Regions from separate parts of the Streptomyces sp. NPDC096193 genome, predicted to be linked through region 2. Evidence: predicted binding sites of a transcription regulator. Region 2 holds the regulator's gene; the other holds the start of a gene.

Region 1 (14,545 bases), on a different contig from region 2:
ACCGCGGCGGCGGTAGCAGATGAGGTCGATCACGACGTCCTTGTTGAACGTCTGGCGGAACTCGAAGGCCAGCCGCGCGACGCGGACCACGGCCTCCGGGTCGTCGCCGTTCACGTGGAAGATCGGCGCCTCGATCATGCGGGCCACGTCGGTCGCGTACATCGACGAACGCGACGACTCCGGGGAGGCGGTGAAGCCGACCTGGTTGTTGATGACGATGTGGACCGTGCCGCCGGTGCGGTAGCCGCGCAGCTGCGACATGTTCAGCGTCTCGGCGACGACACCCTGGCCGGCGAAGGCCGCGTCACCGTGCAGGGCGACCGGCAGGACCGTGAAGTCCGTGCCGCCCTTGTTGATGACGTCCTGCTTGGCGCGGGCGACACCCTCCAGCACCGGGTCGACCGCCTCCAGGTGGGAGGGGTTGGCGACCAGCGAGACCTTGATCTGCTCGCCGTCCAGGCCGGTGAAGGTGCCGTTGGCGCCCAGGTGGTACTTCACGTCGCCGGAGCCGTGCATCGACTTCGGGTCGAGGTTGCCCTCGAACTCCCGGAAGATCTGCGCGTACGACTTGCCGACGATGTTCGCCAGCACGTTCAGCCGGCCGCGGTGGGCCATGCCGATGACGACCTCGTCCAGCCGGGACTCGGCGGCGGAGTCGATGACCGCGTCGAGCAGCGGGATGACGGACTCGCCGCCCTCCAGCGAGAACCGCTTCTGACCGACGTACTTGGTCTGCAGGAAGGTCTCGAACGCCTCGGCGGCGTTGAGCCGGCGCAGGATGCGCAGCTGCTCCTCGCGCTCGGGCTTGGTGTGCCCGCGCTCGACGCGGTCCTGGATCCACTTGCGCTGCTTCGGGTCCTGGATGTGCATGAACTCGATGCCGGTGGTGCGGCAGTACGAGTCGCGCAGGACGCCGAGGATGTCGCGCAGCTTCATCATCGACTTGCCGGAGAAGCCGCCGACGGCGAACTCGCGCTCCAGGTCCCACAGCGTGAGCCCGTGCTCGGTGATGTCCAGGTCCGGGTGCTTGCGCTGGCGGTACTCCAGCGGGTCGGTGTCGGCCATGACGTGGCCGCGGACCCGGTAGGAGTGGATCAGCTCGAAGACCCGGGCGGCCTTGGTGACGTCGTCGTCGTGGCTGGCGTCGATGTCCTTGAACCAGCGGACCGGCTCGTAGGGGATCCGCAGCGCCTGGAAGATGTCGTCGTAGAAGCCCTGCTCGCCGAGCAGGAAGTTGGCCACGACCCGAAGGAACTCGCCGGAGGCGGCGCCCTGGATGACCCGGTGGTCGTACGTGCTGGTGAGGGTCATCACCTTGGAGATGCCCAGGCGGTTCAGGGTGTCCTGGGAGGTGCCCTGGAACTCGGCCGGGTAGTCCATGGAGCCGACGCCCATGATGACCGACTGTCCGGGCATCAGACGCGGCACCGAGTGGACGGTGCCCAGGCCGCCGGGGTTGGTCAGCGAGACGGTGACGCCGGTGAAGTCGTCCATCGTCAGCTTGTTGTTCCGGGCGCGGCGGACGATGTCCTCGTAGGCCTGCCAGAACTCGAAGAAGTTGAGCGTCTCGGCCTTCTTGATGGCCGCGACGACCAGCTGGCGGTCGCCGTTCGGCTTCACCAGGTCGATGGCGAGACCGAAGTTCACGTGCTCCGGCTTGACCAGGGTGGGCTTGCCGTCCTTCTCCGCGAAGGAGTAGTTCATCGACGGCATGGCCTTGAGGGCCTGCACCATCGCGTACCCGATGAGGTGGGTGAAGGAGACCTTCCCGCCCCGGGCGCGCTTGAGGTGGTTGTTGATGACGATGCGGTTGTCGAAGAGCAGCTTCACCGGGACCGCGCGCACGGAGGTGGCCGTCGGCAGTTCCAGCGAGGCGTTCATGTTCTTCGCGACAGCGGCCGAGGGGCCGCGCAGCGTCACGTACTCGGGACCCGAGGGGGCCTCGGTGTCCGGTGCGGCCTTCGCCGGCTCGGCCTTGGCGGGCGCGGCCTTCGCCGGCTCGGCCTTGGCCGGAGCCGGCTGTGCCGCCTTGGCCTCGGGCGCGGCGGCCGGGGCCGCCTTCGCCGCGGGAGCGGCCTGGGCCGGTGCGGCGGGCTGGGCGGCCGGGGCCTTCGCGGCCGGTGCGCTCTGCGGAGCGGCGTTCACGCCGTTCGCGGTGGCACTGCCGGTCTGACCGGCGGTACCCGCAGCCCCCGCGGCTGCGGTACCGGGCTGCGCGGGGGCAGCGTCCGCGGCCGTGCTTCCGTCGGAGGGCTTCGCCGCCGTGGCGGCGGAGCTGCCGCCGCCCGGCTTGTAGTCGGCGAAGAAGTCCCACCAGGCGCGGTCGACGGAATTGGGGTCCTGGAGGTACTGCTGATAGATCTCGTCGACGAGCCACTCATTGGGCCCGAATGCGGCGGCAGGGTTCTTGCCCTGCGCGCCTTGGTCGGTCGAGATGCTCGAGTTACTGGGGGACTGAGACGACACGGCGGCAACCGCCCTCTTCCGCTTCACAAGGTGATGGACAGCGGGAATCAAGGCTACGCCTCCCCGGCCGGGAGATGCAGGCGGGGCTGGTCATCGTCGCGCAAGTCACACCGAAAGGCGGGTTTCGGGGCTGACAATGGCGGGAAACAAGCACGGTTCGACCCCACCACGGGTCGGCGACACCGCGGCCATGGCCCTCCGGCCCGCCTCGTGAGCGGCCGCGCGGGCCCGTCCTCACGGATCACCACGCAGAACGGCCGCTTCCGGTTCGAACCCTACGTCAACCGCGGGGTGACGGAATTCCCGGAAGAGTGACCCGGATCCGGCAGCCGCGGGCGGATTCGGCCACGCCGATGCGCCCGCCGTGCAGATCCACCGCCCAGCGAGCGATGGCCAGGCCCAGACCCGTACCGCCGTCGCTGCCCTTGCCGTGCGGGGCCAGGATGCTGCCCCGGTTGAACCGCTCGAAGACCCGGTGGCGCTCCTGCTCGGGAATGCCCGGGCCCTCGTCGACCACTTCCAGGTCCAACGACTCCGGCTGGGTGCCGCGGCGCGCCCGTACCGTCACCCGGCCGTGCGGCGGCGAGTGCTTCACCGCGTTGTCGATCAGATTGGCGACCACTTGGTGCAGCCGCTCGGCGTCCGCGTGCGCGGTCAGCTCGGGCGGCGAGACATCCAGATGGAGATGCACGTCGGTACGGGTGTGGTTGCCCGAGCCCGAGGCCACACGGCGCTGGGCGGCGGCCAGATTGGCCTCCTTCAGCACCCCGGAGAGATACGGCCACACCTCGAAGCGCCGGGCCCGCAGCGGCACGACCCCGTTGTCCAGCCGGGACAGGTCCAGCAGCGTCTCGACCAGCCGGCCCAGCCGCTCGGTCTGCTTCAGCGCCGTGCGCATCGTCTCGGGATCGGCGGCGGAGACCCCGTCGACCACGTTCTCCAGGACCGCGCGCAGCGCGGCGATGGGGGTCCGCAGCTCGTGCGAGACATTGGCGACCAGCTCCTTGCGGTGCCGGTCCACCGCCTCCAGGTCGTCCGCCATGCGGTTGATCGTCGAGGCGAGGTCGCCGAGCTCGTCACGGCGGTCGGCGCCGCTCACCCGGCGGGTGTAGTCGCCGTGCGATATGCCCTTGGCCACGGTGTTCATCTCGTCCAGCGGCGCGGTCAGGCCGTGCGCCACGAACTGGGTGATCAGCAACGTGGCTATCACCGAGAAGACCGTGATGAAACGCAGCTCGGTCTCCGTGCGCAGGGCGACGACGAGCAGCCCCGTGGTGATGAAGACCGAGACGACGACGAGCGCGCCGAGTTTGGTCTTGATCGAGATCGACAGGGAGGCGGAGCGCAGCCTGTTCAGCCGGTCGGGGCGGCCGGGCGGCTCGTCCCGGAGGCGGCGCCTCATGGGGCAGGCGTCTCCAGGGCGTATCCGACGCCGTGCACCGTACGGATCCGCTCGGCGCCGATCTTCCGGCGCAGCGCCTTGATGTGGCTGTCGACGGTGCGGGTACCCGAGGCGTCGGCCCAGTCCCACACCTCCGCGAGCAGCTGCTCGCGGGACAGGACGGCGCGCGGGGTGTTCGCCAGGCACACCAGCAGATCGAACTCGGTGGGCGTCAGGTGCACGTCGTCGCCGCGGACGCGTACCCGGCGCTGGGCGTGGTCGACCTCCAGCTCGCCGAGACGCAGGATCCCGCTGCGCGGCGTCACCGCGGCGAGCGCGGCCCGCTCCACCCGGCGCAGCAGCACATGCACCCGGGCCGCCAGCTCGCGCATCGAGAACGGCTTCGTCATGTAGTCGTCGGCGCCGACGCCCAGCCCGACGAGCATGTCGGTCTCGTCGTCGCGGGCCGTGAGCATCAGCACCGGGACCGGGCGCTGCGCCTGGACCCGGCGGCAGACCTCGAGACCGTCGAAGCCCGGAAGCATCACGTCGAGGACCATCAGGTCGGGCTGCCAGGCCTCGGCCGCGTCGACGGCGGCGGGGCCGTCGGTGGCCGTCTGGACGAGAAAGCCCTCAGCCCGCAGTCTGGCGGCGATGGCGTCCACGATGGTCGAGTCGTCCTCGACGACCAGCACCCGGCGCTGAGCGCCTGGCGTGGCCGCGACGCCGTTGTGCGTGGTGTGTGTCTGCTCCATCGCCCGCCCCTGTACGCGTTCTCGCGAGTTGCATCTGGTTATTTGATCCGGTGTGTAGGTGAGCAGCGTAAAGGCAGTCGCGGCGTCCCGGCTACGCAGGGCTAACGGCGAGATGGACCACGTCAGGTACGCCTCGGGCAAGGCGGATCTCTTCGGTTCTTACCCCGCTGAATCCGGCATTCCGCAACGCATCCTCAAAAGCCGGGGAAGGCTGGGCCGACCACACGGCCAGAACTCCGCCGGGCGTCAACCGGTCCTGGCAGGCGGCGAGTCCGTCCGGGGAGTAGAGGCTTTCGTTGTCGTCCGTGACGGTCCAGTCGGGCCCGTTGTCGATGTCGAGGCACAGGGCGTCGTAGTGGTCGGCGGACTCACGCAGATGCGTGAGGAGGTCCGTGTGCAGGATCACGCAACGGGGGTCGCCGAGCGCCTCACCGGAGATCCGGGCGAGCGGTCCCGAGCGGTGCCAGTCGATGACCGCCTGCTCGCGCTCGACCACCGTGATCCGGCGCCAGCGGGGGTCGGCGGCGGCGTGGGCCAGCGAGAAGCCGACCCCGAGTCCGCCGATGAGCAGGGCGGACGGGTGTTTGCCGCTGGCCGTGAGCGCCTCGCTCGCCGCGTCCACCAGCAGCCGTTCGGAGCGCCCGTCGGAGGTGTCCATCAGGAAGCATCCGTTGGCGATGATCTCGTGGTGCTCACCGCGCTGCCGCAGCACGATCTCTCCGTAGGGTCCCTCGCGCCGGTCGAGGGTGACGGGAGTTTCGGCGTCGGCGTGCAGCGGCATGGCAGTACCTCCGGATGGCTGGCCGTCGATGGCGTCGACCATGCTTGCGGGACGGCGCGACCGGGACAAACCGATATTCCGGAGCGCGGGCCCGATGGGCTCCTGCCCCGGGGCGGCGTCCGCACGCGTGCCGTGTTCGCGCCGACGGCGAACACGCGGGGCGCGGACGGCGGGGTGCGCGGCCCGCGACGTACGGGCGAGGACGCAGGTTGCCTCGTGTGGCGTACGTCATGGACGCGGGTCACGCTGATCGCTTGGGTGGGGTTTGTTCGGGGGCTTGGCGAAAGGGGCCTCACGCCGTGCACCAGCACCCGAAGGGCGACCGGACCAGGCGCGACCGGACCACCGCGGGCGACGGAGTTCAGCGCACCATGCCGGAGCGGGCTCAGGAAGGCCGTCCCGACGAGGTGCTCGGGGAGCAGGCCGCGCTCACGGAGCTGCTTCCCGCCATTCCGGCGCAGCGGACCGGGCCCGTACGCGCCGGACAGCCTCCCGCCGTGCCCTTCCCGGCCGCCGACCCGCTGCGGACGCCCCGGTGGCGGCAGGCTCTGCGGCTGCTGCCCACTCCGACCGGTGCCCCCTTCACCTTCGGGTACCTCCTCGTTCTGCTCGCGACCTCCCTGTTCGCCCGCTACGCGGACCCCGCCACTGTCTCCGCGCTGCTGCACGGATCCAGCACCGATGTCGCCCATCTGGCGGACAGGCCGCTGCTGGTTCTCGGTGCGAGCGCCCTGTGGATCGCCGGCGGTCCGGCGTCCCCGTACGCCATCGCCTTCGTCGTCGTGCTGACCGCGCTGGAACGCCGCATCGGCGGTTTGCGCACCGCTTTCGTCTTTCTCGTCGGCCATGTCGGGGCGACCCTGGCGACCGAGGTCCCGGTCGGTGTATCCGTGGCGGTCGGCCATCTGCCCGCCACCTCGCTGCACCGGCTCGACTACGGCATCAGCTTCGGGCTGATGGCGAGCGTCGGCGCACTTGCCGGACTGCTGAGCCCCGTCCTGCGGGTCACGGTGCTGGGCTTCGTCGCGATGACGCTCCTGCGGGACCTGCTCGCCTTCACGGACCCGCTCACCGACTGGGGCCATCCGCTGGCTCTGCTCGCCGGTCTCGCCTGCCTGCCCGTCGTCCGCCGCTGGGCGGGACGCTCGGGCGGCCGTACGCCGGTGCCTGCCTGATCCGTGAACGTGTACGGCCCGGGGGCCGGTCCTGCCGCTCTGGCGGGGCCGCGATCACCTCGCGCAGCCTCGGCACCTCGGCGGTGTCGTCCGTCGTGACCGTGTGACCGGCGTGGGTTCCGGTGGGTGATTCCGTCCACGCCGTGCTGCGGAGGGTGCGCGGCGGGCGGCGGTGAGGGCTGCGGAGGGGGAGGGGCTGATCGCTGAGAGCGAACAAGAGGCGGGGAACATCTGCGGCGCCCCAATCATTGAGTCCACATAGCTCAACTTCACTGCCTAAGGGGAGATCATGGCTTTGTCGTCCACACCACTCACCCTGCCCGTGCTGCCGCTCGATGACGAGGTCGTGCTGCCCGGAATGGTGGTGCCTCTGGACCTTTCCGACACCGATGTACGAGCCGCGGTGGAGGCCGCACAGGCCGCTGCCCGTTCCAGTGGGGCAAGCAAGCCACAGGTGCTTCTTGTTCCTCGGGTCGACGGCCAGTACGCCGCCACCGGCGTGCTCGGCACGGTCGAACAGGTCGGCCGGCTCTCCGACGGCGACCCCGGTGCCCTGATCCGCGGCCGCGGCCGCGTGCAGATCGGCGCGGGCACCACCGGCCCCGGCGCCGCTCTGTGGATCGAGGGCACCCAAATCGAGGAGACCGTTCCCGACCCGCTGCCCGGACAGGTCGCCGACCTGGTCAAGGAGTACAAGGCGCTCGCCACCGACTGGCTGAAGAAGCGCGGGGCCTGGCAGGTCGTGGACCGTGTCCAGCAGATCGACGACGTCTCGCAGCTCGCTGACAATTCCGGCTACTCACCTTTCCTGACCACGGCCCAGAAGATCGAACTGCTCGACACCGCCGACCCGGTGGCCCGCCTCAAGCTCGCCACCGAGCAGCTGCGGGAGCATCTGGCCGAGCAGAATGTCGCGGAGTCCATCGCCAAGGACGTCCAGGAGGGCGTCGACAAGCAGCAGCGCGAGTTCCTGCTGCGCCGACAGCTCGAAGCCGTGCGCAAGGAGCTGCGCGAGCTCGACGGCGACGGCGCCGAGGATGAGTCCGACGACTACCGGGCCCGTGTCGAGGCCGCCGACCTGCCCGAGAAGGTCCGCGCAGCGGCCCTCAAGGAGGTCGAGAAGCTCGAGCGGTCCAGCGACCAGAGCCCTGAGGGCTCCTGGATCCGGACCTGGCTCGACACCGTGCTCGAACTGCCGTGGAACGAGACGACCGAGGACGCCTACGACATCCAGGGCGCCAAGGCGATCCTGGACGCCGAGCACGCGGGCCTGCAGGACGTCAAGGAGCGGATCACCGAGTACCTGGCGGTGCGCAAGCGCCGTGCCGACCGAGGACTCGGAGTGGTCGGCGGACGGCGCGGGGGCGCGGTGCTGGCACTCGTCGGCCCGCCGGGCGTCGGCAAGACCTCGCTCGGCGAGTCCGTCGCGCACGCGATGGGACGCAAGTTCGTCCGGGTCGCGCTCGGCGGCGTACGGGACGAGGCGGAGATCCGCGGCCACCGGCGCACCTACGTGGGCGCGCTGCCCGGCCGGATCGTCCGTGCCATCAAGGAAGCCGGGTCGATGAACCCGGTGGTCCTGTTGGACGAGATCGACAAGGTCGGCTCGGACTTCCGGGGCGACCCGGCGGCCGCGCTGCTCGAAGTCCTGGACCCGGCGCAGAACCACACGTTCCGCGACCACTACCTGGAGGTCGAACTCGACCTGTCCGACGTGGTGTTCCTCGCCACGGCGAACGTCCTGGAGGCCATCCCGGAGGCCCTGCTCGACCGTATGGAGCTGGTCCGGCTGGACGGCTACACCGAGGACGAGAAGGTCGTCATCGCCAGGGACCACCTGCTGCCGCGCCAGCTGGAGCGGGCGGGCCTGCAGCCCGGCGAGGTCGTCCTGGAGGACTCGGCACTGCGCAAGCTGGCCGCCGAGTACACCCGTGAGGCGGGCGTGCGGAACCTGGAGCGTTCGGTCGCCAGGCTGCTGCGCAAGGTGGCGGCCCAGCACGAACTGGGCGAGCGGGAACTGCCGCTCACCGTCGGTTCCGAGCAGCTGCGCGCCCTGGTCGGACGGCCGCACCACGTGCCCGAGTCCGCGCAGGACCCGGCCGAGCGCCGTACCGCGGTGCCCGGTGTCGCCACCGGCCTCGCCGTCACCGGCGCGGGCGGCGACGTGCTCTTCGTCGAGGCGTCGCTGGCCGACCCGGAGACGGGCGGCTCCGGACTGACCCTGACCGGTCAGCTCGGTGACGTGATGAAGGAGTCGGCGCAGATCGCGCTGAGCTTCCTCCGCTCGCACGGCGCCGAACTGGAGCTGCCGGTCGCCGACCTGAAGGACCGGGGTGTGCACATCCACTTCCCGGCGGGCGCGGTCCCCAAGGACGGCCCGAGTGCCGGTATCACGATGACGACGGCGCTGGCGTCGCTGCTCTCCGGACGGCTGGTTCGTACGGACGTGGCGATGACCGGTGAGGTGTCGCTGACCGGCCGGGTGCTCCCGATCGGCGGTCTGAAGCAGAAGCTGCTGGCCGCCCACCGGGCGGGTACCACGACGGTCGTGATCCCGAAGCGGAACGAGGCCGACCTGGACGACGTCCCGGCCGAGATCCTCGAGAAGCTGGAGGTGCACCCGGTGACGGATGTCCGCCAGGTGCTGGAGATCGCGCTGGCCCCGGCGGAGGTCGCCGTGCCCGCGGCGGCCTGACGGAAGTCCGGTGACGCGAGAGCCCCGGGCGGAGGGAACACCCCTCCGCCCGGGGCTCCGTGCTGTCCGCCCGCCCCCGGCTCTAGCCCTTCGCCGCCTTGTCGTACAGCCTGCGCGCATCCGCGCCGAAGCGGACCGCCGTCGACTCGCGGTCCGTCTGTCCGCCGCTGGTCACGCCGATGATCCGGCCCGGGTGCTCGGCGTCGCGGTAGTCCGCGAGCCAGGGACCGCCGCTCGTGCCGTCCCAGAAACCGGCGCACTCCATCCGCAGTGACACCGCCGGCTCCGGGTCCTGCCGGGTGTCGGTGGTGCAGGAGATGGGCCGGTTCTGCGGGTTGTGGTCCGCGTTGGGGTGGCCGACGACGGTCACCCGGCGTTCGGCCGGGGAGGCCCAGTCCGCGGGGGTGCCGCCCACGACGTCCTGCACGGCACGGCCCTTCGCATCGGGTTCGAGCGTGAGGAAGGCGTAGTCGACGGCATCCGAGACGTCGGTGTTCCTGCGCCAGCGGTCGTCGACCTGGATGGCGCGGACCTTCCACCGTCCGTAGGGCGCCTTGCCGTTGCCCGGGCCGGTGAAGCCGGGGGCGAAGGTGACGTTCTCCATGTAGCTGCCGTACTCGAAGACGCAGTGGGCCGCGGTGGCGACGACATTGCCCCGCGGGCTGTCCACGACGCTCGCGGAGCAGTAGTGCACGCCGTCCTCGTCGAGCAGCACCCCGGCGGAGGCCGGCCCGGCGAACGGTGCCGCCGACGACTGCGGCGAGGGTCCCGGCGGCAGGGGCGACGGGCCGTCACCCGCGTCGGGATCGGCCGAGACCGGACCTCCGCACGCCGTGACGGCCGTGAGCAGCGCGAGGGCCGGCCACCTCGGCAGCCTCTTCGGGAGAGCGAACCACGTCATCCGGCCATCTTGCCCGCCGTCGGGGAGGAGTCCAGTGATCTCGGCAGAGCCGGTGATCACACTCCACGAACGCCTCTCAACGCGACGGTCCGCGCCGGCCCCGGCTCCGTCAGTGGAGCCAGCCCCGCAACGTCGCCTGCGCGCCCGCCTGGAAGCGGGTCTCCGCGCCCAGCGTCTGCAGTAAATGGCTGATTCTGCGGCGGGCGGTGTGCACATGGACCCCGAGCCGGCGGGCGATCGCCTCGTCCTTGAGGCCGGCCGCGAGCAGCCCGAGGAGTTCCTTCTGCGCCTTCGGGAGCGTGCGGTCCTCGCCGTCCGGGCCGCCGAGGGGTGTGGCGCGTTCCCAGACCGTCTCGAAGAGGGGGACCAGCGCGTTGTGCAGAAGGGCGTCACCGATGACCAGGGCGGTTGCCCTCGGATCCGCCGCGTCGGTCGGCGGGAGCAGGGTGATCCGGCGGTCCACGCAGATCAGTTTGGTGGGGACGGCGGTCGCGACCCGGGCCCGCAGCCCCCGTTCGACCAGACCGCTCACCGAGCCCATCCGGCCCGGAGTCGCCAGTCCGTCCCGGTCCAGGACGGTCCGCACCTCGATCTCGCGGTCGAGGAGCGCTTCGATACCGAGCCCGGCCTGCCCGGCACTGCCGTCGCGCGGGCCCTTCACATACGGCGGGCGGTCGAGGATCGCGACCTCGCGTTCCGCCGCCGCCAGCAGGTACTCCGCCCGTTCGCCGATCGCCCGCGGTCCCGTCACCACCTCGATCCCGCCCTCCGGGGCGGTGGGTGAGCCGGACATCAGCCGCCCGGCGATCCGGTCCGCGGTCATGCGTAATCGCTCCAGCTCGGCCGAGCGCAGATGCAGTTCGGCCTGGCGGCGGTGGATGAGCGTACGGATCGCGGCGGCGGGCGCCGCGGGATGCGGCAGCGCGCCGTCCCCGTCGCCCGGGACGGCCAGCCCGTGTTCGACGAGGTGCCCGAGCGCCAGGTCGAGACGGTCGCGCGGCAGTCCCAGGAGACGGGCCAGCTCCTCCGCTTCGAGCGCCCGTTCCTTGAGCAGTGCTTCGTAGGTGCGTTCCTCGGCGGCCCCCAGGCCGAGGGTCCGCAGTTCCCCCTCGCTCATGCCCGGGATTCTCACCTTGTCTTCACGGGCCACACAAGTGTGCGTGTCCACTTGTCAACGCGTCGGCCACATTGTTCGGTTGGCGCCTCACGGGTTTGCATGGCCATGACCACCTTTACGGCTTGACCAGCACGTGGGAGGGGTACGAACTGTGCGCAAGGCCAGAACAAGCACACGGAGACCGGGAGTTGCCAGGGGGACCGGTCTCGCCGCGCTGCTCGGCGCGGCAGGGTTGCTGCTGACGGCGGTACCGGCTCAGGCGGCCACCCCGCCGGCGGCCGCACCGCCCGCCGACGTCCTGCCGGGGGCAGGAACGGCCACCCCGTCGCTCGTCGACGGCATCAGGGAAGCGGCGGACGCCGGGGCGAGCCCCGCGGACGCGGCCCGTGGCCATCTGGACGCCAAGGAGAGCCGCTACCGGATCGCCGACGCCCGGCGCGACCTCGCTCCGCTCGCGACCGTCGAGCGTGGCAAGGAAGAAACCGTACGGCTCCAGCAGAAGCACCACGGGATAACGGTGTTCGGCGGGCAGTACGTGGTCCGCATGGAGCACCAGGGCGGCAAGCGGGTCGTCACCGGCACCTCCGGCAAGTACTTCACCGGTCTGAAGACCGGCACCACGGCCACGGTGAGCAACGAGACCGCGGTGCGACGGGCGGTCGCCGCGACGGCGGCCCAGCTCGGCGGCAAGACGCTGAGCAAGGCGGACGTCATCCGCGCCAAGGGCGCCGAGTCCGCCCGCGCGGCCGCGCTCACCGGCTCGGTCGCGGGCCTCGTGGTGATACCCCGGGGCGAGGGCGTCCTGGCCCACCAGGTGACCGTGCGCGGCGCGAACCCCGCCACCGGTGAACCCGTGCTCCAGCAGGTCTTCATCGACGCCCGCGCCGGCTATCCCGTCCTTCGGTTCAGCGGCATCAAGACGCTGGCCGAGCAGCGCAACGGCGCGTCCGGCGAGGCCCCCAAGGCGGCCGCGCGAGGAGCGGGCTCCGCCACGGCGGACGCGATCCCCGGCACCGAGGGCACGGGCGTCAAGCTGGACGGGACCAGGGTCGGCCTGAATCTCGTCTTCGACGGGAACGCCGCCACGTACCTGATGAGCGACACCGAGCGCATGGCGGCCGGCAGCAAGAACACGCTGACCACCTGGGACGCGCGGCAACTGGACGTCAATGACGTCCTGGGCGTGTGGCCCGGCGGCATCAAGGAGTTCGCCGACCCGTCGAAGGACGTCGGCAAGGACGCCACGGACGCCGGCGCGGTCGACGCGCACTGGGCCGCCGGCCGGGTCTACGACTACTACCGCGACGCCCACGGCCGCGACAGCCTCGACGCCCGCGGGATGACGGTCAACTCCCTCGTCGGCGTCACCAGTTTCGGCTTCCCGTACGTCAACGCCTTCTGGGACGGCCAGAAGATGGTCTACGGCGGCGGCGACGAGGAGTACAAGCCGCTCTCCGCCGACCTCGACGTGGTCGGCCACGAGATGACCCACGGCGTCGTGGAGAACACCGCCAACCTGGTCTACGCGGGCCAGTCCGGCGCCCTCAACGAGGCCGTCGCCGACTACTTCGGCAACGCCATCGACCTGGCCGCCTCCGGCGCCTCCATGGACGACCCGGACTCGGGTCTGATCGGCGAGGACCTCTGCCGTACGGCGGCGCCCCGCGCCTGTGCGCTGCGCGACCTCAACGACGGTGCGAGCACCTCGAAGAACTTCCTCGGGGTCACCTACTCCACCGACAACGGCGGAGTGCACCTCAACTCCACGATCTTCTCCGGCGCGCTCTGGGACCTGCGCCAGGACGTGGGCGGCGAACTCACCGACCGGATCGTCTACAAGGCGCTCGCGGAGTACCTGACCCCCCTCGACGGCTTCACCGACGGCCGCAACGCCGTCCTGGCCGCCGCCAAGGACCTGGGTGCCGACGCCAAGCAACTGAACGCCGTGAAGCGGTCGTTCAACGCCCACGGCATCGTGGCCGGCTGGGAGGACGCCCTCGGCGTCGACTCCGACCAGCTGCTTGGCAAGATCAACACCACCGGCACCGGCGCCCAGGCGGGCGGCGGCCAATGGGTCGTCTCGCAGTCCGACGACGAGGGCTCCGAGCCGTACTCCGTCTACACGGGCCGCACCGACGGCAGGGGCGCGGTGAAGCCGGTCAGCCCGAACGACGGCCGCTACCACGTCTACCCGGCCACCGACGGCAAGACCGTCGTATGGGCGGCGTACGGCACCACCAGCCTGGACATCCTGTCCCGGCCGGTCGCCGGCGGCCGGATCAAGAAGCTCTACACCTCGTTCAGCGACATCAGCGGACTGCGGGTGGAGAACGGTGTGGTCGTCTTCGAGACGTCCGGCATCTTCGGCGACCGCCATGTCGGCTATCTGCGTCCCGGTGACACCCGGCCCACGCTCGTCGACGGCGGCGGCTTCGACATCCTGACCGCACTGCCGGCCATCAGGAACGGCAAGCTCTCCTACGCCAAGCTCTATCCGACCCCGGACGACTACAAGCTCGGCGTCGAGATCCTCGACCTGAAGACCGGCAAGGCGGCCCTGGCCCAGCAGCTCGGCGAGCCGCAGGTACTCGGTCAGACCGGGGTGAACGCGACCCACGCCTTCTGGCTCGTGGACGAGAACCTGAACGACGACGGCCGGATGGGCATCCGCAGGTCGGCGCTGGACGGCACCGGCACGGTCGACATCAGCTCGGAGCGCAAGCCGAAGGCGCTGGTCTCCTTCGACCTCACGGTCTCCGACACCGCCGTCACGGTCAACAGTCAGGTGCCCGACCTGGCGCTGCGCAACGAGACGCTGCCGAAGATCTGGCAGCTGACCACCGACGGCTCGCGCCAGGAGCGGCTGTCCTGCAACCGCGGCGAGCAGATCTCCCCGGCCGCGGTCTCCGGCCGTCAGGTGGTCTGGATCGACGGCACCACCGGCTGGACCGACCTGGTCACCCGGGACCGTCCCGCGGGTCAGTGCGGCTGACCTGCTCGCACGGATGACGTGACCGACAGAGGGACCCCCGGCGCCCGTGCGCCGGGGGTCCCGTCCGGTCCGCCACAATAGAGTGATGAACACGACGCCCCGGCAGGCCGGGAACGGCGAGCTGCGGGCGGACTGCGGGAACTGCTTCGGGCTGTGCTGTGTGGCCCTGCCCTTCACCCGGTCCGCGGACTTCGCGCTCGACAAGGACGCCGGCACCCCCTGCCCCAACCTCGCCGCCGACTTCCGCTGCGGCATCCACACCCGACTGCGGCCGAGCGGCTT
Region 2 (14,545 bases):
GGTGGGGGTGTCCCTCAACACTGACTCAGCGAACTTGCACAAAGTTGAGTCTATTCCACTCAACCAGTCACGCGTCACCGCGGCAGCGCCTCCGGCCCACCCCGGCCTCGGGCCGTCCACCTAGCCTGGGGCCATGGCCACAGACGTATCCCATCTCAGTGCCGAGTACCTCGCGTTCTGGCGTGAACACCATCTCTGCACCCTCACGACCCTGCGGCCGGACGGCAGCCCGCACGTCGTGCCGGTGGGGGTGACCTTCGACCCGCGGACGGGGACCGCCCGGGTGATCGCCAACCGGCACACGCGCAAGGTGGCCCACGTGCTGGCGTCCGCAGACGCAGACGCAGACGGAGAGGCGGAGCTCGCGGAGGGGCGGGGCGCCCGGGTGGCCGTCTGCCAGGTCGACCGCAGGCGGTGGGCGACGCTGGAGGGCAGGGCGAGGGTGCGCACGGAGCCCGACGCGGTCGAGGACGCGGTGCGGCGCTACGCGGAGCGCTACGGGCGGATGCCGAAGCCCAACCCGGACCGGGTGCTCATCGAGATCGCCGTGGAGCGGGCACTCGGCAAAGCCTGACCGGAGCGCCGGCCGGCCGGAGGCGCCGCGGCGCGCAGGAGCGGGGGAAACGCCGCGATGCGCAAGGGCGGGGGGAAGGCCGCGGCGCGCAGGCGTGGGGGGAACGCCGCGGAGCAGTACGGGAAATGCACAGCGGCGCCATCGTGTTTCAGGTCCACGATGGCGCCGCTGTGTGGGGGAAGCACCCGAGCGATCTACAACGACGGGGGAATCGCTCAGGCACTGCGGGGGGTGGCAGTGGTGGTGTCGGGCTCGACCATCTGATGGTCTCGCTGGTCGAGATTGACAAAAATCATGCCGTAGCGGATGGCGCAGCGAACGGGCTGCGGCGCTCCACGGGGCCGGCGAAGGCACCGGTAGGCACGGACGTCCTCGTCCTCCTCGCGCGCCACGACGATCGGCTCTCCGAACAGGGTGACCATCAACGAGTCGCCACGGTGGGGGATTGCCGTGACGAGATCGATGAAATGCCACCCCGATCGATAGGCCGTGGCCATCTCGCGCCGGAAGACCCGGTCGTCCGGGGGAACCGTCATGCTTCTGTGCTGGTCGGAGGGACGACTCCCCAGGAAGGCTCGCCAAGGTCGCCTGCGACCTTCGCGGGCGCCGAGGCACCCCAGGACGGCTCTGGCGGAATGCCCGCCACTTGACCCGTGGGCACGGAGGCGGCCTGCGCCGTCGCCACCGTGTCGGGGGAAGTGCCGCTCCAGGAGGTCTCGCCGGAAGCCACCGCGCCTAGCGCGGCCGCCGCTAGGGCAAAAGCACAAAGAGCACGTAGCGTCCTAGACATGGGTGATCTCCACCTCTTTTGATCATTCCTCCTCCCCCGCGAATAAGACGATGTCTCACTCCGAACGCTTGCACCAGCGACGGCAGGCATCATGTTCCTGTATTGCAGGAGCCTGAGGGGGTGCGTATGACAGCAAACGAGGGCGAACCCGGACACTCTCACGCAGACGGTGAGCTGTGCGAAGCGGGGAAAAGTCTGTACATCACCGCTCTGCGTACCGGGCGTATAGCCCGGTCAGAGGCAGCGGCCACACCGTGCCTCTACGATCTCGCCCTGCTGCACCCGGATCCCGACGACGCCCAGTGGCTCCGGCCGGTTCCGCCGACCACTGCGCTGACACAGCTGATACACCCCATCGAGCGGGAGATCCAAGAGCGCAGACGCCGAACTGTCGCTCTGACCGATGCTCTTGAGCCATTCATGGCGTTCACCGCTCAGAACTCCACCGTCCCACAGGGGATCACGGTCCTCGAAGGCCTCAACCGGATCAACACAACCCTCGACCAAGTCACCGCAGACTGCACCGAGGAGCTTCTCACGGTCCAGCCCGGCAGCGGGCGGCAACCGCATGTCCTGGAGAAGGCCCTGCGCAGGGTGGAACCGCTGATCGAGCGGGGCGTACGGATGCGCACGCTCTACCAGCACACCGCCCGCCACCACCCCGCCACGCTCGCCTACATGGAGGCGGTCGCGCCGGCCGGCGTGGAGGTGCGGACCCTGGAGGAGATCATCGAGCGGTTGATCATCATCGACCGCAAAGTCGCGTTCATCCCCGCGAGCAGCGACCGGCTGTCCGCGCTGGAGCTGCGGCACAAGGGGATCGTCGAGTATCTCGTCGGTGTCTTCGAGCAGTTCTGGCTGCACGGCATCCCGTGGGAGGAGCCGATCTCGTACGGACCCGTCGTCGACGGCATCACCGGCGTACAGCGTTCCATCGCGAAACTGCTGGTCGAAGGCCATGTGGACGAGGCGATCGCGCGGCGTCTCGGGATGAACGTGCGGACCTGCCGGGCCCATATCGCCAAGCTGGGCTCGTCGCTCGGCAGCGGCAGCCGCGCTCAACTGGGCTATCTCATCGCCCGGTCGGGGATTCTGGAGCAGGACGCGGAGGCGATTCCCGTCAGCCGCTGACGCGTTCGGGGGCGGCGCACAGACGACCGGAATCCGTCGCCCCGGGGCCCGGGGCGACGCACGGTGTGCCGGATGTGTGCATGGCCGCGCGCGGCGGCGACGTGTGTCGGGCGGGTACGAGCTCGCGCCGGGCGGCGGGCGCGGGGCGCCGGGCGGCGGCCGACGCGCCAGACGGGTGCGTGCTGGCGGCAGGCCGCGGCCGACAGGTCAGGCGGGTACGTGCTCGCGGCAGGCCGCGGCCGACAGGTCAGGCGGGTACGTGCTCGCGGCAGGCCGCGGCCGACAGGTCAGGCGGGTACGTGCTCGCGGCAGGCGGTGACGATCTCCTCCAGATCGGCGACGGCCGCGGGCACTCCCTCGGTCAGCAGCACACCCGCCGGGTTGAGCATCACCTCGTCCACCCCGGCGGCCCGGTAACCGGCGAGCGCCTCGGCGATCTCCGCGGGCTGCCGGTGACGACGACTTGGTGGTCCAGGAGCGCGGCCGCGCTCGCCGCCGGGTCGTGCGGGTCGACGGCGACGCCCGCGCGGCTCAACATCGCGGCGTAGTGCGGCGCCCTGAGGTGTTCGCCGACCGCGGCGAGCGGGATCCGGCGGGGTCCGGGCCGGGGCGGGCCACGGCCACATGGACGGCGGTCGCGATCCGGGGCCGTACGGGCCCCTCAGCGGCTCCCTGGCGGGCTGTGGCACCCTCGGTCAGCGCGGGGGCCGGCACTCCCTCGATGTAGCGCGGAGGGGTCATCCAGGTGATGGCCACATCGGCCACGGCACCGGCGGTACGTGCCATGCCCGGCCGCAGCACTCCGGCACCGATCTCCACGCGGGCACGGCCGAGCGGCAACAGTTCGCCGTGGAGCCGGTGATAGGGCCCGTCGTGCTCGACCCGGTCGCCGTCGAGCAGGGCCCGCACCGAGGTCAGATAGTCGTGCACCGCCGTGCGGGGACTGGCGTACGGGCTGCCGGTGAGCCCGGCCACGAAGCCCGGATTGCCGATCCCGTATCCCGCCACCACCGGTTCGCCGGTGAGCAGGGCGAGGGAACGGGCCTGCAACGCGGCCTCGTACGGATGCCGCAGCGGCAGCACGGAGGTGCCGAGCGCTCCTGTACTCCGCGCCCGACGCGAGCGAGAGGGACACCGCGGACGTGCTGCGCAAGACGCTCCTGGACGGATTCGTCGCGGGCCTGCCCGACGGGCTCGACACCACCATCGGCTCCCGGGGCCTCGCCCTGTCGGGCGGCGAACGCCAACGCCTCGCCATTGCCCGCGCGTTGCTGCGCCTGCCCCAGGTGCTTCTCCTCGACGAGGTCACCGCGCATCCGGACGGCCTGAGCGGGACGGCCCTGCGCAAGACCGTCGAACAGGCTACGGAGAACTGCGCGGTGCTGCTCATCGCACACCGGCTGTCCACCGTGACCTCCGCCGACCAGCTGATCCCCTTCGAGGGCGGCCGGGTTCGCGACCACGGGCTGCACCAGGACCTGCCGGCAAGGAATGATCTCAACCGGGACCTCACCGCGACCCAGCCGGCCGCATCCCACTGAGCGCCACCACAACACACCGTTGTGCACCGTCAGTTCTGACCACACTGAAGGACCGGAAGACCCCCATGAACGACACCGCCCCCACACCCGCCCCGGTCCAGGACGACCGCTTCGGAGAGCTGCGCATCCGGCTGGAGGGCCAGGAGTCCCTGCTCGTCGAGGGCGACGGGATCCCCCGGATCACCCTCGACCGCGCGCCGGACTCGGAGAAGGACGACCACATCGCGATCGGCACCCGCGATCCGGAGCAGCTGGCCCTGCGCATCGACGGGACCCCGGCGAAAATGACCCCGTCGAAGGGGCGCCTGACCCGGCGCTCGTACGCCGTGGACGTCGACCACGCGGGTACGTCGTACCGTCTGGTCCCGGACTCCGTCCCGAGCAGCCGTCTCGTCCGCGACGGCCGGCACATCGGCGACTTCTCCTCGGACGGCGGCGGCCGCGTAATAGCGGAGTGGCGCGAGGACGCGGAGATCGAGCCGCTGGACGCGGCGGTGGGCTACGCCCTGGCGGCGGCCTTCGGCACGGGCGCGCAGCCGATGTGGATGATGGCGATCGACGCGGTGGCCACGGCCCTTCCTTAGCAGGGGAGTTCGGGGCGCTCCGGAGATGTTCCCGAGCGCGGCTGTCTGGGTGCTCCGGCGACCGGCGAGTTCCAGCCTGCCAGCGGGTCCGGACGTCCTCCACCGAGATCGCTGTCGGCTTGCTGCACCGGGGAGTCAGCTATCTGCCAGGGGACAGCACGACGGCGGGGCCGGAGAGCATGTCGCTCTCCGGCCCCGCCGGGTGTCCTGCTGAAAGCCTGGGCCGAACGGCCCTACTCGGAGGTCCGCTTGGGCCGCCACACCACCAGTGCGCTCGCCTGCTGCACATCCTGGTACGGCACGAGATCGCGCCGGTACGAGGCGTGCACCTGGGCCTCACGCTGCTGCATGGCCGCTGCCGCGCCCTCGACCGCCGAAGCCAGCTCGGCGACGCGGGACTGGAGCGCCGCGACCTGGTTCTCCAGTTCGATGATGCGCTTGATACCGGCCAGATTGATGCCCTCGTCCTGCGACAACTGCTGGACGGTGCGCAGCAGTTCGATGTCGCGTGCCGAGTAACGCCTGCCCCGGCCGGGGGTTCTGTCGGGAGAGACCAGACCGAGACGGTCGTACTGACGCAGGGTCTGAGGGTGCAGGCCGGACAGCTGGGCCGCCACCGAGATCACGTATACCGGTGACTCGTCGGTCAGCTGATAAGGGTTCCGGCTGCGTCCGCTCCGGCCATCCATCTCATGCTCCCTTCGCGGCCTGGAACAGCTCGGCCCGCGGGTCCTCTTCCGCGGTGGCTTCGCGGTAGGCCTCCAGCGCTTCCTTCGCCTTGTCGCTCAACTCCTTGGGGACCGCGACCTCGACGGTGACCAGCAGATCACCGCGGGTGCCGTCCTTGCGGACGGCTCCCTTGCCACGGGCCCGCATCGTACGGCCGTTGGGGGTCCCCGCGGGCAGTTTCAGCGTGACCGGCGGGCCGCCCAGGGTCGGCACCTTCACCTCGCCGCCGAGCGCCGCCTCCGTGTAGGTGACGGGCACGGTGACCGTGAGGTTGTCGCCCTTGCGGCCGAAGACGGGATGGGCGTCGACGTGCACGACCACGTACAAGTCGCCTGCGGGGCCGCCCCGTTCACCCGGGGCGCCCTTGCCGCGCAGCCGGATCCGCTGGCTGTCGGAGACGCCCGCGGGGATCCTGACCTGCATGGTGCGCGAGGAGCGGGCGCGCCCGCTGCCCTTGCAGACCTCGCAGGGGTCCTGGGCGATGAGCCCCCGGCCCTTGCAGTCCACGCACGGGTCGGTCAGCGAGAACGAGCCGCTGCCGCCGCGCGAGACCTGTCCGGTGCCGACGCAGGTCGGGCACACCCGGGGTGTTCCGTTCTTGTCGCCGGTGCCCGCACACGCCTTGCACGCCGCCGAACTGGACATCCGCAGCGGGACCGTGGCCCCGTCCACCGCCTCGGTGAAGCTGAGCGTCACCTCGGACTCGATGTCCTGGCCGCGGCGGGGCTGCGTCCGCGTACCCGCGCCGGTGCCGGCGCCGCGGTTGAACAGCCCGCCGAAGACATCGCCGAGCCCGCCGCCGAAGCCACCGGCACCGCCGCCCTGCGGCCCGCCCTGGGCGCCCCCGAAGAGGTCGCCCAGGTCGAAGTTGAAACTGCCGCCGGCGGCACCAGGCCCGGCCCTGAAGCCGCCGTTGCCGAAGAGGGCGCGCGCCTCGTCGTACTCCTTGCGCCGCTTGGGGTCGCCGAGCACGTCGTTGGCCTCGGAGATCTCCTTGAAGCGCTCCTCCGCCTTGGCGTCGCCCTTGTTGGCGTCCGGGTGGAACTCGCGGGCGAGCTTCCGGTACGCCTTCTTGATCTCGGCCTCGGTGGCGTCCTTGGGGACGCCGAGAACCTTGTAGTAGTCCTTCTCGACGAAGTCCTTCGTGCTCATCGACGTCCCTCCTCTCGGACGATCATTGCGTCAGCCCTCGTCCGGGCCACCGCTCTCCTCGTCGTTCGCCGTCTCTTCCTTCGGGGCCGCGCCCGGCTGGGGCTCGGCCACCGCGACCCGCGCGGGGCGGATGGTCCGCTCGCCGATGCGATACCCCGGCTGCAGCACCGCGACGCACGTGGTCTCGGTGACGTCCGGTGCGTAACTGTGCATCAGCGCCTCGTGGATCGTCGGGTCGAAGGGCTCGCCCTCCTTGCCGAACTGCTGCAGGCCCATCTTGGCGGCCGCCGTCTCGAGAGACTCGGCGACCGACTTGAACCCGCCCACGAGTTCCCCGTGTTCACGGGCGCGGCCGATGTCGTCGAGCACGGGCAGGAGCTCGGTCAGGAGAGTCGCCGTAGCGATCTCCTTGACCGTGATCCGGTCGCGCTCCACACGACGGCGGTAGTTCTGGTACTCGGCCTGGAGCCGCTGGAGGTCGGCCGTGCGCTCGTTGGCGGCCGTACGGACCTGGTCCAGCTGAGCCGTCAGGGCGGCAATCTTTGCTGCGTCCCCTGCCGGGGCCGCCGGGCCCTCCTTCTCGGAGGGCTCGGCGGGCTCGGCGGCGTCGTCAGGTGTCGCGCCGGAGGGGACGGAGGGGTTCTCCTCGTGCTCGTCGAACCCCGGAGTCTCCTCCGTCACGCGGCACCACCCTGACGACCGGAGTCCTTCTCGTCGTCGACGATCTCGGCGTCCACGACGTCATCGGCGGCGTCGGCGGACTGACCCGCGCCGCCGGCCTGCGCGCCCTCGTCGCCACCGGCGGCCTGGCCGGCCTGGGCGTCGGCGTACATGGCCTGGCCCAGCTTCTGCGAGACGGCGGCGACCTTCTCGGTCGCGGTGCGGATCTCGGCCGTGTCCTCGCCCTTGAGCTTCTCCTTCAGCTCGCCGAGCGCTTCCTCGACCTCGGTCTTCACATCGCCCGGGACCTTGTCCTCGTTGTCCTTGAGGAACTTCTCGGTCTGGTAGACGAGCTGCTCGCCCTGGTTGCGGGACTCGGCGGCCTCACGGCGACGGTGGTCCTCGTCCGCGTACTGCTCGGCCTCCTGGCGCATCCGGTCGACCTCGTCCTTCGGCAGCGAGGAGCCGCCGGTGACGGTCATCTTCTGCTCCTTGCCCGTGCCCAGGTCCTTCGCGGTCACGTGCATGATGCCGTTGGCGTCGATGTCGAAGGCGACCTCGATCTGCGGGACCCCGCGCGGGGCCGGCGGCAGACCGGTCAGCTCGAACATCCCGAGCTTCTTGTTGTACGCCGCGATCTCGCGCTCGCCCTGGTAGACCTGGATCTGCACCGACGGCTGGTTGTCCTCGGCCGTCGTGAAGATCTCGGACCGCTTGGTCGGGATCGTGGTGTTGCGCTCGATGAGCTTGGTCATGATGCCGCCCTTGGTCTCGATACCGAGGGACAGCGGGGTCACGTCGAGGAGCAGGACGTCCTTGACCTCACCCTTGAGGACACCGGCCTGGAGCGCGGCGCCGATGGCGACGACCTCGTCCGGGTTCACGCCCTTGTTGGCGTCCTTGCCGCCGGTGAGCTCCTTGACGAGCTCGGCGACGGCGGGCATACGGGTCGAGCCACCGACGAGAACGACGTGGTCGATCTCGGAGAGCTGGATGCCCGCGTCCTTGATGACGTTGTGGAACGGCGTCTTGCAGCGCTCCAGCAGGTCGGCGGTCAGCTGCTGGAACTGAGCGCGCGTCAGCTTCTCGTCCAGGTGCAGCGGGCCCTCGGCCGACGCCGTGATGTAGGGGAGGTTGATCGTCGTCTCGGTCGAGGACGACAGCTCGATCTTCGCCTTCTCCGCGGCCTCGCGGAGACGCTGGAGAGCCATCTTGTCCTTGCCGAGGTCCACGCCGTGACCGTTGGCGAACTGCTTCACCAGATAGTCGACGACGCGCTGGTCCCAGTCGTCACCACCGAGGTGGTTGTCACCGTTGGTCGCCTTCACCTCGACGACACCGTCGCCGATCTCCAGCAGCGAGACGTCGAAGGTGCCGCCACCGAGGTCGAAGACCAGGATGGTCTGGTCGTCCTTGTCGAGGCCGTACGCCAGGGCGGCCGCGGTGGGCTCGTTGACGATGCGCAGCACGTTCAGACCGGCGATCTCGCCGGCCTCCTTCGTCGCCTGGCGCTCGGAGTCGTTGAAGTACGCCGGGACGGTGATCACCGCGTCGGTGACCTTCTCGCCGAGGTAGGACTCCGCGTCGCGCTTCAGCTTCTGCAGGATGAAGGCGCTCATCTGCTGCGGGTTGAAGTTCTTCCCGTCGAGCTCGATCTTCCAGTCGGTGCCCATGTGGCGCTTGACCGACCGGATGGTCCTGTCGACGTTGGTGACCGCCTGGCGCTTGGCCACCTCGCCGACCAGCACCTCACCGTTCTTCGCGAAGGCGACGACGGACGGCGTGGTCCTGGCACCCTCGGCGTTGGTGATGACGGTGGGCTCGCCGCCCTCCAGAACGCTGACGACGGAGTTAGTCGTGCCCAGGTCGATGCCGACCGCACGTGCCATGTCAATTCCTCCAGCAGACTTGAGTAGATCTGGCTCAAGGATGCATGACCCGGTCTCCGTAGTCAACAGACCTGAGTCGACCCCACTCAACTTTTATCCGGCTCTTATATGCATACTTCGCCGCGACCAGTGCCGCATGCCCGGCCGGACGGCCTCACACGCGTGGCGCAGCGACCGAAGGGCGTTCGTCTGCCAGAGTCGTAGCCGCAATACCGCCAAACGCGCAAAAATACGGTCAAGGCCAGTCAACAGCGAAGGAAGGGTGTGCGCCCATGATGTCGGTCGAGCGGTCGACGCCTGTCAGGCGTGTGTCCGCCAAACGCCTGATGGACATGACGGGCGGCCTGCTGCTGCTCGTTCTTCTGACCCCGCTGATGGTCGTCATCGCCGTCGCGGTCGCCCTCACCTCACGGCGGGCGGCCCTCGTCCGGCGCCGGCGCATCGGCCTGGCCGGCCGCTCCTTCGGCATACTCGCCTTCCGCGCCTCCCCGGGCACCCGCACCGGTCGCGTGCTGCGCCGCCACTTCCTCGACGAGCTGCCGCAGCTGATCAATGTCGTCCGGGGAGAGATGTCGCTGGTGGGCCCCCGTCCACTGCGCCCCGAGGACGCGGACTCCGCCATCGGCGGACTCCGCACCCGCCTCGGGGTGCGCCCCGGCCTCACCGGCCTCTGGCAGGTCAGCGGCCGCTCGGAGATGCCCTGGGAGGAGAAGGCCGTACTCGACCTCCACTACGTCGAACAGCACTGGCTGGGACTCGACCTGGCGATCATGGTCCGTACCCTGCCCGCCGCCCTCGTCGGACGCCGCCCGCGCGTCCCGGTGAGGCATGCCTGAGCGACACAGATCACCGACCGCCCAGCTACAGTGCGGCGGAATAAGTGGGTACTCTCAGCACGGACTGGATAAGTTACCGCTTAGTAGTGCTGGATAGTTTCCCACCCTCGCAGGCCCGAGGAGCCCCCTCATGCAACTCGCCGCGATCATCGTGTCGTTGGTTCTGACCGTGGTCGGCGTTGCGCTCATCGCCCGAGCCGTCGCGCAGATCTACCGGTTCGTGAAGCTCGGCCAGCCCGTGCCTGCGGGCAGCCGGACCGACGACCCCAAGCAGCGCACGATCACCCTGGTCAAGGAGTTCCTCGGCCATACCCGTATGAACCGGTGGGGGATCGTGGGCTTCGCCCACTGGTTCGTCGCCATCGGCTTCCTCACCCTGCCGCCCACGCTGGCGCAGGCGTACGGGCAGCTCTTCGAGGCCGACTGGGTCCTGCCGATCCTGGGCGGCTTCCTGCCGTTCGAGATGTACATCGAGTTCATCGGTCTGATGACGGTCGTCGGCATCGTCGTCCTGATGGCGATCCGGCTGCTCAACCTGCCCTCCCGGGCGGGCCGCAAGTCCCGCTTCGCCGGCTCGAAGGCCTGGCAGGCCTACTTCGTCGAGTACGTCATCCTCACCATCGGTCTCGCCATCCTCGTCCTGCGGGGACTGGAGGGCGCGATCCACCACGTGGAGCACTACGAGGCCGCGTACTTCGTCTCGTATCCGCTGGTCGTGGCCTTCGAGGGGCTGAGCGTCTCCACGCTCCAGACGCTGATCTACTTCACCGCGATGATCAAGATCGGCACCTCGCTGATCTGGATGATCACGGTCTCGCTCAACACCAACATGGGTGTCGCCTGGCACCGCTTCCTCGGCTTCCCGAACATCTGGTTCAAGCGGAACGCCGACGGCTCCACCGCCCTCGGCGCGCTCCAGCCGATGACGAGCGGCGGCAAGGAGATCGACTTCGAGGACCCGGGCGAGGACGACGTCTTCGGCGTCTCCCAGGTCGAGCAGTTCTCCTGGAAGGGCATCCTCGACTTCTCCACCTGCACCGAGTGCGGCCGCTGCCAGTCCCAGTGCCCCGCCTGGAACACCGGAAAGCCGCTCTCCCCGAAGCTGCTCATCATGTCGCTGCGCGACCACGCGCACGCCAAGGCGCCCTACCTGCTGGCCGGCGGCGGCAAGACGATGGAGGGCGAGGAGAAGGCCTCCGAGGAGCAGCTGAAGGACGTTCCCGCGGCCGCCCTCGCGGAGGCCGAGCGGCCGCTGATCGGCACGCTCGAGGAGAACGGCGTCATCGACCCGGACGTGCTGTGGTCCTGCACCACCTGCGGCGCGTGCGTGGAGCAGTGCCCGGTCGACATCGAGCACATCGACCACATCGTCGACATGCGCCGCTACCAGGTGATGATCGAGTCCGCGTTCCCGTCCGAGGCGGGCACGATGCTCAAGAACCTGGAGAAGAAGGGCAACCCCTGGGGGCTGGCCAAGAAGCAGCGCGTCGAGTGGACCAAGGAGGTCGACTTCGAGGTCCCGATCGTCGGACAGGACGTCGAGGACCTCACCGAGGTCGAGTACCTGTACTGGGTCGGCTGCGCCGGTGCCCTGGAGGACCGGGCCAAGAAGACCACCAAGGCCTTCGCGGAACTGCTGCACATGGCGGGCGTCACGTTCGCGATCATGGGCGGCGACGAGAAGTGCACCGGTGACTCGGCCCGCCGCCTCGGCAACGAGCCGCTGTTCCAGCAGCTCGGCCAGGAGAACGTCGCGATGCTGAACATGGCGTTCGGCGAGGACGACGAGGACGCGTCGACGAAGAAGCCCAAGGCCTCCAAGAAGATCGTCGCGACCTGCCCGCACTGCTTCAACACGATCGCGAACGAGTACCCGCAGCTGGGCGGCGAGTTCGAGGTCATCCACCACACCCAGCTGCTCCAGCACCTCATCGACGAGGGCAAGCTGATCCCGGTGACCCCGGTCGACGGCCTGATCACCTACCACGACCCGTGCTACCTGGGCCGCCACAACAAGGTCTACACACCGCCGCGCGAGATCATGTCCGCCGTCCCGGGCCTGCGCCAGCAGGAGATGCACCGCCACAAGGAACGCGGCTTCTGCTGCGGCGCCGGTGGCGCGCGGATGTGGATGGAGGAGCGGATCGGCAAGCGCATCAACACCGAACGCGTCGACGAGGCCCTGTCCCTCAACCCGGACATCGTCTCCACCGCCTGCCCCTTCTGCCTCGTCATGCTCACCGACTCCGTTAACGGCAAGAAGAACGACGGCAAGGCCAAGGAAAACCTCCAGGTCGTCGACGTCGCGCAGCTCCTCCTCGACTCGGTCAGGACCCCGGCCGACCCGGCGGCGTCCGAGGAGGCGGAGGACGCGCCGGAGCCGGAACCGGTGAAGTAACAGGCACACGCGACAGGCACGCGACGGGTGCCTGGTGGCGCCTACGGATGAAGGAAGCGGCCGGATCTGCCTCGGGGGCAGAACCGGCCGCTTCTTCGTGTTCGTGGGTGTTCCACGGGCGCCGGGGCGGGGCCGGACCAGTGGCAATGACGGCGGCGGCGCGGCCCCGGCGACGACGCGGGCATCGGCTCCGCCGGCCCGCGCCCTTGCCAACGCCGTACGCTCACCTCCTCACCCCGTGCGCCGACGCCACAATCACGGAGCTGCCGCGCGAGGCGGACCGGACGGAGGACTGCGACGGCGACCAGCGCCCCGACCTGGTGACAGGGACGCGGTACGCCGGGGCTCCGCCACGGCAGCCGCCGCAGCGCCCTGCGCCCCGCCTCGGCGGGCCCGCGAGGCCCTTCCGGCTGACCCCCCGGGGTTCCCTTAAGGGATGTCACAGCTCAGCAGCAAAGGCCCACCCGATCCCGCTCCGCTCCACCCAGCGCCGCCGGACCGGGTACGTTCGAATACGTGGCTGGATTCAGGATCGGACGCGGCCGGGACAACCGCACGCAGCAGCAACCCCCGCAGGCACCACCGCCCTACGGCGGCGGAGGAGGCCGTGGGGCGCCGCCGTACGCACAGCAGCAGCGGCCGCAGTGGCCCCATGCGGGCGGCGGGCAGCAGCACCAGGGACCGTACGGCGAGCCGGAGTACTTCGGCGACCCGTACCAGCAGCACCCGCACCAGGGCGGCCCGCAGGGTGACCCGTACGCCAACAACCCTGGTCACACCCAGGCGTTCAGCGTCAACGAGGACCCGTACGGCCACGGCGCGACCTACCAGGCGGGCAACACTCCCGCCGCCCCCGCGGGTCCGCGCCTGCACTGGAAGCAGCTGCTGAGCGGCATCGTGCTGCGCCCGGGCCCGACGTTCTTCCAGATGCGCGACTACGCGGTCTGGGGCCCGGCGATCGTCGTCACGTTCCTCTACGGCATGCTCGCGATCTTCGGCTTCGACAAGGCCCGCGAAGAGACGATCAACGCGACGATCTCCACGGCGATCCCGTACGTCCTGACCACGGCCGTCGCGTTCGTGATCGGTGGCCTGATCCTCGGCGCGGTGACCCACACCCTCGCCCGCCAGCTCGGCGGCGACGGAGCCTGGCAGCCGACGGTCGGGCTCTCCATGCTGATCATGTCCATCACGGACGCCCCGCGCCTGGTCTTCGCCCTCTTCCTCGGCGGCGAGAACTCCCTGGTCCAGATCGTCGGCTGGGCGACCTGGCTCGCGGCGGCCGCCCTGTTCACCACGATGGTGAGCAAGTCGCACGATCTGCCCTGGCCGAAGGCACTGGGGGCGTCGGCGATCCAGCTGATCGCGCTGCTCTCGATCATCAAGCTGGGCACGATCTGACCCGCTGAGAACACGTGGAAGGGCCCCTGCCGGCATCGGCGGGGGCCCTTCCTTCCGTGGCGGTCGGGGCGGTCGTCGTGCCGTCGGCCGCTCAGGCGTCGAGGACCTGACCGGCCCGGCGGACGACGGGCTTCTCGACGCTCCAGGGGAAGTTGATCCAGTCATCGGTCCGCTTCCACACGTACTCGCACTTCACGAGGGAGTGGGACTTCTCGTAGATGACGGCGCTGCGCACCTCGGCAACGTGGTCGACGCAGAAATCGCGGACCAGCTTCAGCGTCTTGCCGGTGTCGGCGACGTCGTCGGCGATCAGGACCTTCTTGTCCGAGAAGTCGATCACGTTGGGCACCGGGGCGAGCATCACCGGCATCTCCAGGGTGGTGCCCACCCCGGTGTAGAACTCCACGTTGACCAGGTGGATGTTCTTGCAGTCGAGCGCGTACGCGAGTCCGCCGGCGACGAAGACGCCACCGCGGGCGATGGACAGCACGACGTCGGGCTCGTACCCGTCGTCCGCGACCGTCTGCGCCAGCTCCCGGATCGCGCCGCCGAACTTCTCGTACGTCAGGTTCTCTCGTACGTCACTCATGCGTCACACCTGTGTCCGATGGAAATTCTGGAACGACCGGGAGGCGGTGGGACCGCGCTGTCCCTGGTAGCGCGAGCCGTACCGCTCGCTCCCGTAGGGGAATTCGGCCGACGAGCTGAGCCGGAACAGGCACAGCTGGCCGATCTTCATACCGGGCCACAGCTTGATCGGCAGCGTCGCGAGGTTCGACAGCTCCAGCGTGACGTGCCCGGAGAACCCGGGGTCGATGAACCCGGCGGTCGAGTGGGTGACCAGCCCGAGCCGCCCGAGG

The links. Region 2 encodes HspR, which represses chaperone genes until heat shock. Its sites were predicted from a motif close to TTGAGNNNNNNNNNCTCAA; they were not measured.
Region 1: the regulator HspR is predicted to act here: its motif matches at 6,807-6,825, upstream of lon (endopeptidase La).

Annotation. Positions count from the first base shown of each region.
Region 1 is NZ_JBEOSJ010000008.1:203,723-218,267, reverse strand. Features, by position in the region: gene ABTX78_RS15150 (multifunctional oxoglutarate decarboxylase/oxoglutarate dehydrogenase thiamine pyrophosphate-binding subunit/dihydrolipoyllysine-residue succinyltransferase subunit) at 1-2,466, opposite strand, end outside; gene ABTX78_RS15145 (HAMP domain-containing sensor histidine kinase) at 2,747-3,868, opposite strand; gene ABTX78_RS15140 (response regulator transcription factor) at 3,865-4,602, opposite strand; gene ABTX78_RS15135 (spermine/spermidine synthase domain-containing protein) at 4,694-5,383, opposite strand; gene ABTX78_RS15130 (rhomboid-like protein) at 5,683-6,558, shown strand; gene lon (endopeptidase La) at 6,848-9,253, shown strand; gene ABTX78_RS15120 (trypsin-like serine peptidase) at 9,336-10,154, opposite strand; gene ABTX78_RS15115 (helix-turn-helix domain-containing protein) at 10,264-11,271, opposite strand; gene ABTX78_RS15110 (M4 family metallopeptidase) at 11,423-14,263, shown strand; gene ABTX78_RS15105 (pentapeptide repeat-containing protein) at 14,349-14,545, shown strand, end outside.
Region 2 is NZ_JBEOSJ010000005.1:19,094-33,638, forward strand. Features, by position in the region: gene ABTX78_RS10040 (pyridoxamine 5'-phosphate oxidase family protein) at 134-574, shown strand; gene ABTX78_RS10045 (Rieske (2Fe-2S) protein) at 790-1,110, opposite strand; gene ABTX78_RS10050 (helix-turn-helix transcriptional regulator) at 1,491-2,495, shown strand; partial or broken gene lxmJ (F420-dependent peptide dehydroalanine reductase LxmJ) at 2,783-3,593, opposite strand; gene ABTX78_RS10060 (ATP-binding cassette domain-containing protein) at 3,638-4,036, shown strand; gene ABTX78_RS10065 (hypothetical protein) at 4,102-4,620, shown strand; gene ABTX78_RS10070 (heat shock protein transcriptional repressor HspR) at 4,854-5,309, opposite strand; gene dnaJ (molecular chaperone DnaJ) at 5,311-6,501, opposite strand; gene grpE (nucleotide exchange factor GrpE) at 6,532-7,182, opposite strand; gene dnaK (molecular chaperone DnaK) at 7,179-9,050, opposite strand; gene ABTX78_RS10090 (sugar transferase) at 9,359-9,886, shown strand; gene ABTX78_RS10095 (heterodisulfide reductase-related iron-sulfur binding cluster) at 10,017-12,284, shown strand; gene ABTX78_RS10100 (Yip1 family protein) at 12,801-13,685, shown strand; gene ABTX78_RS10105 (phosphoribosyltransferase) at 13,777-14,274, opposite strand; gene dcd (dCTP deaminase) at 14,278-14,545, opposite strand, start outside.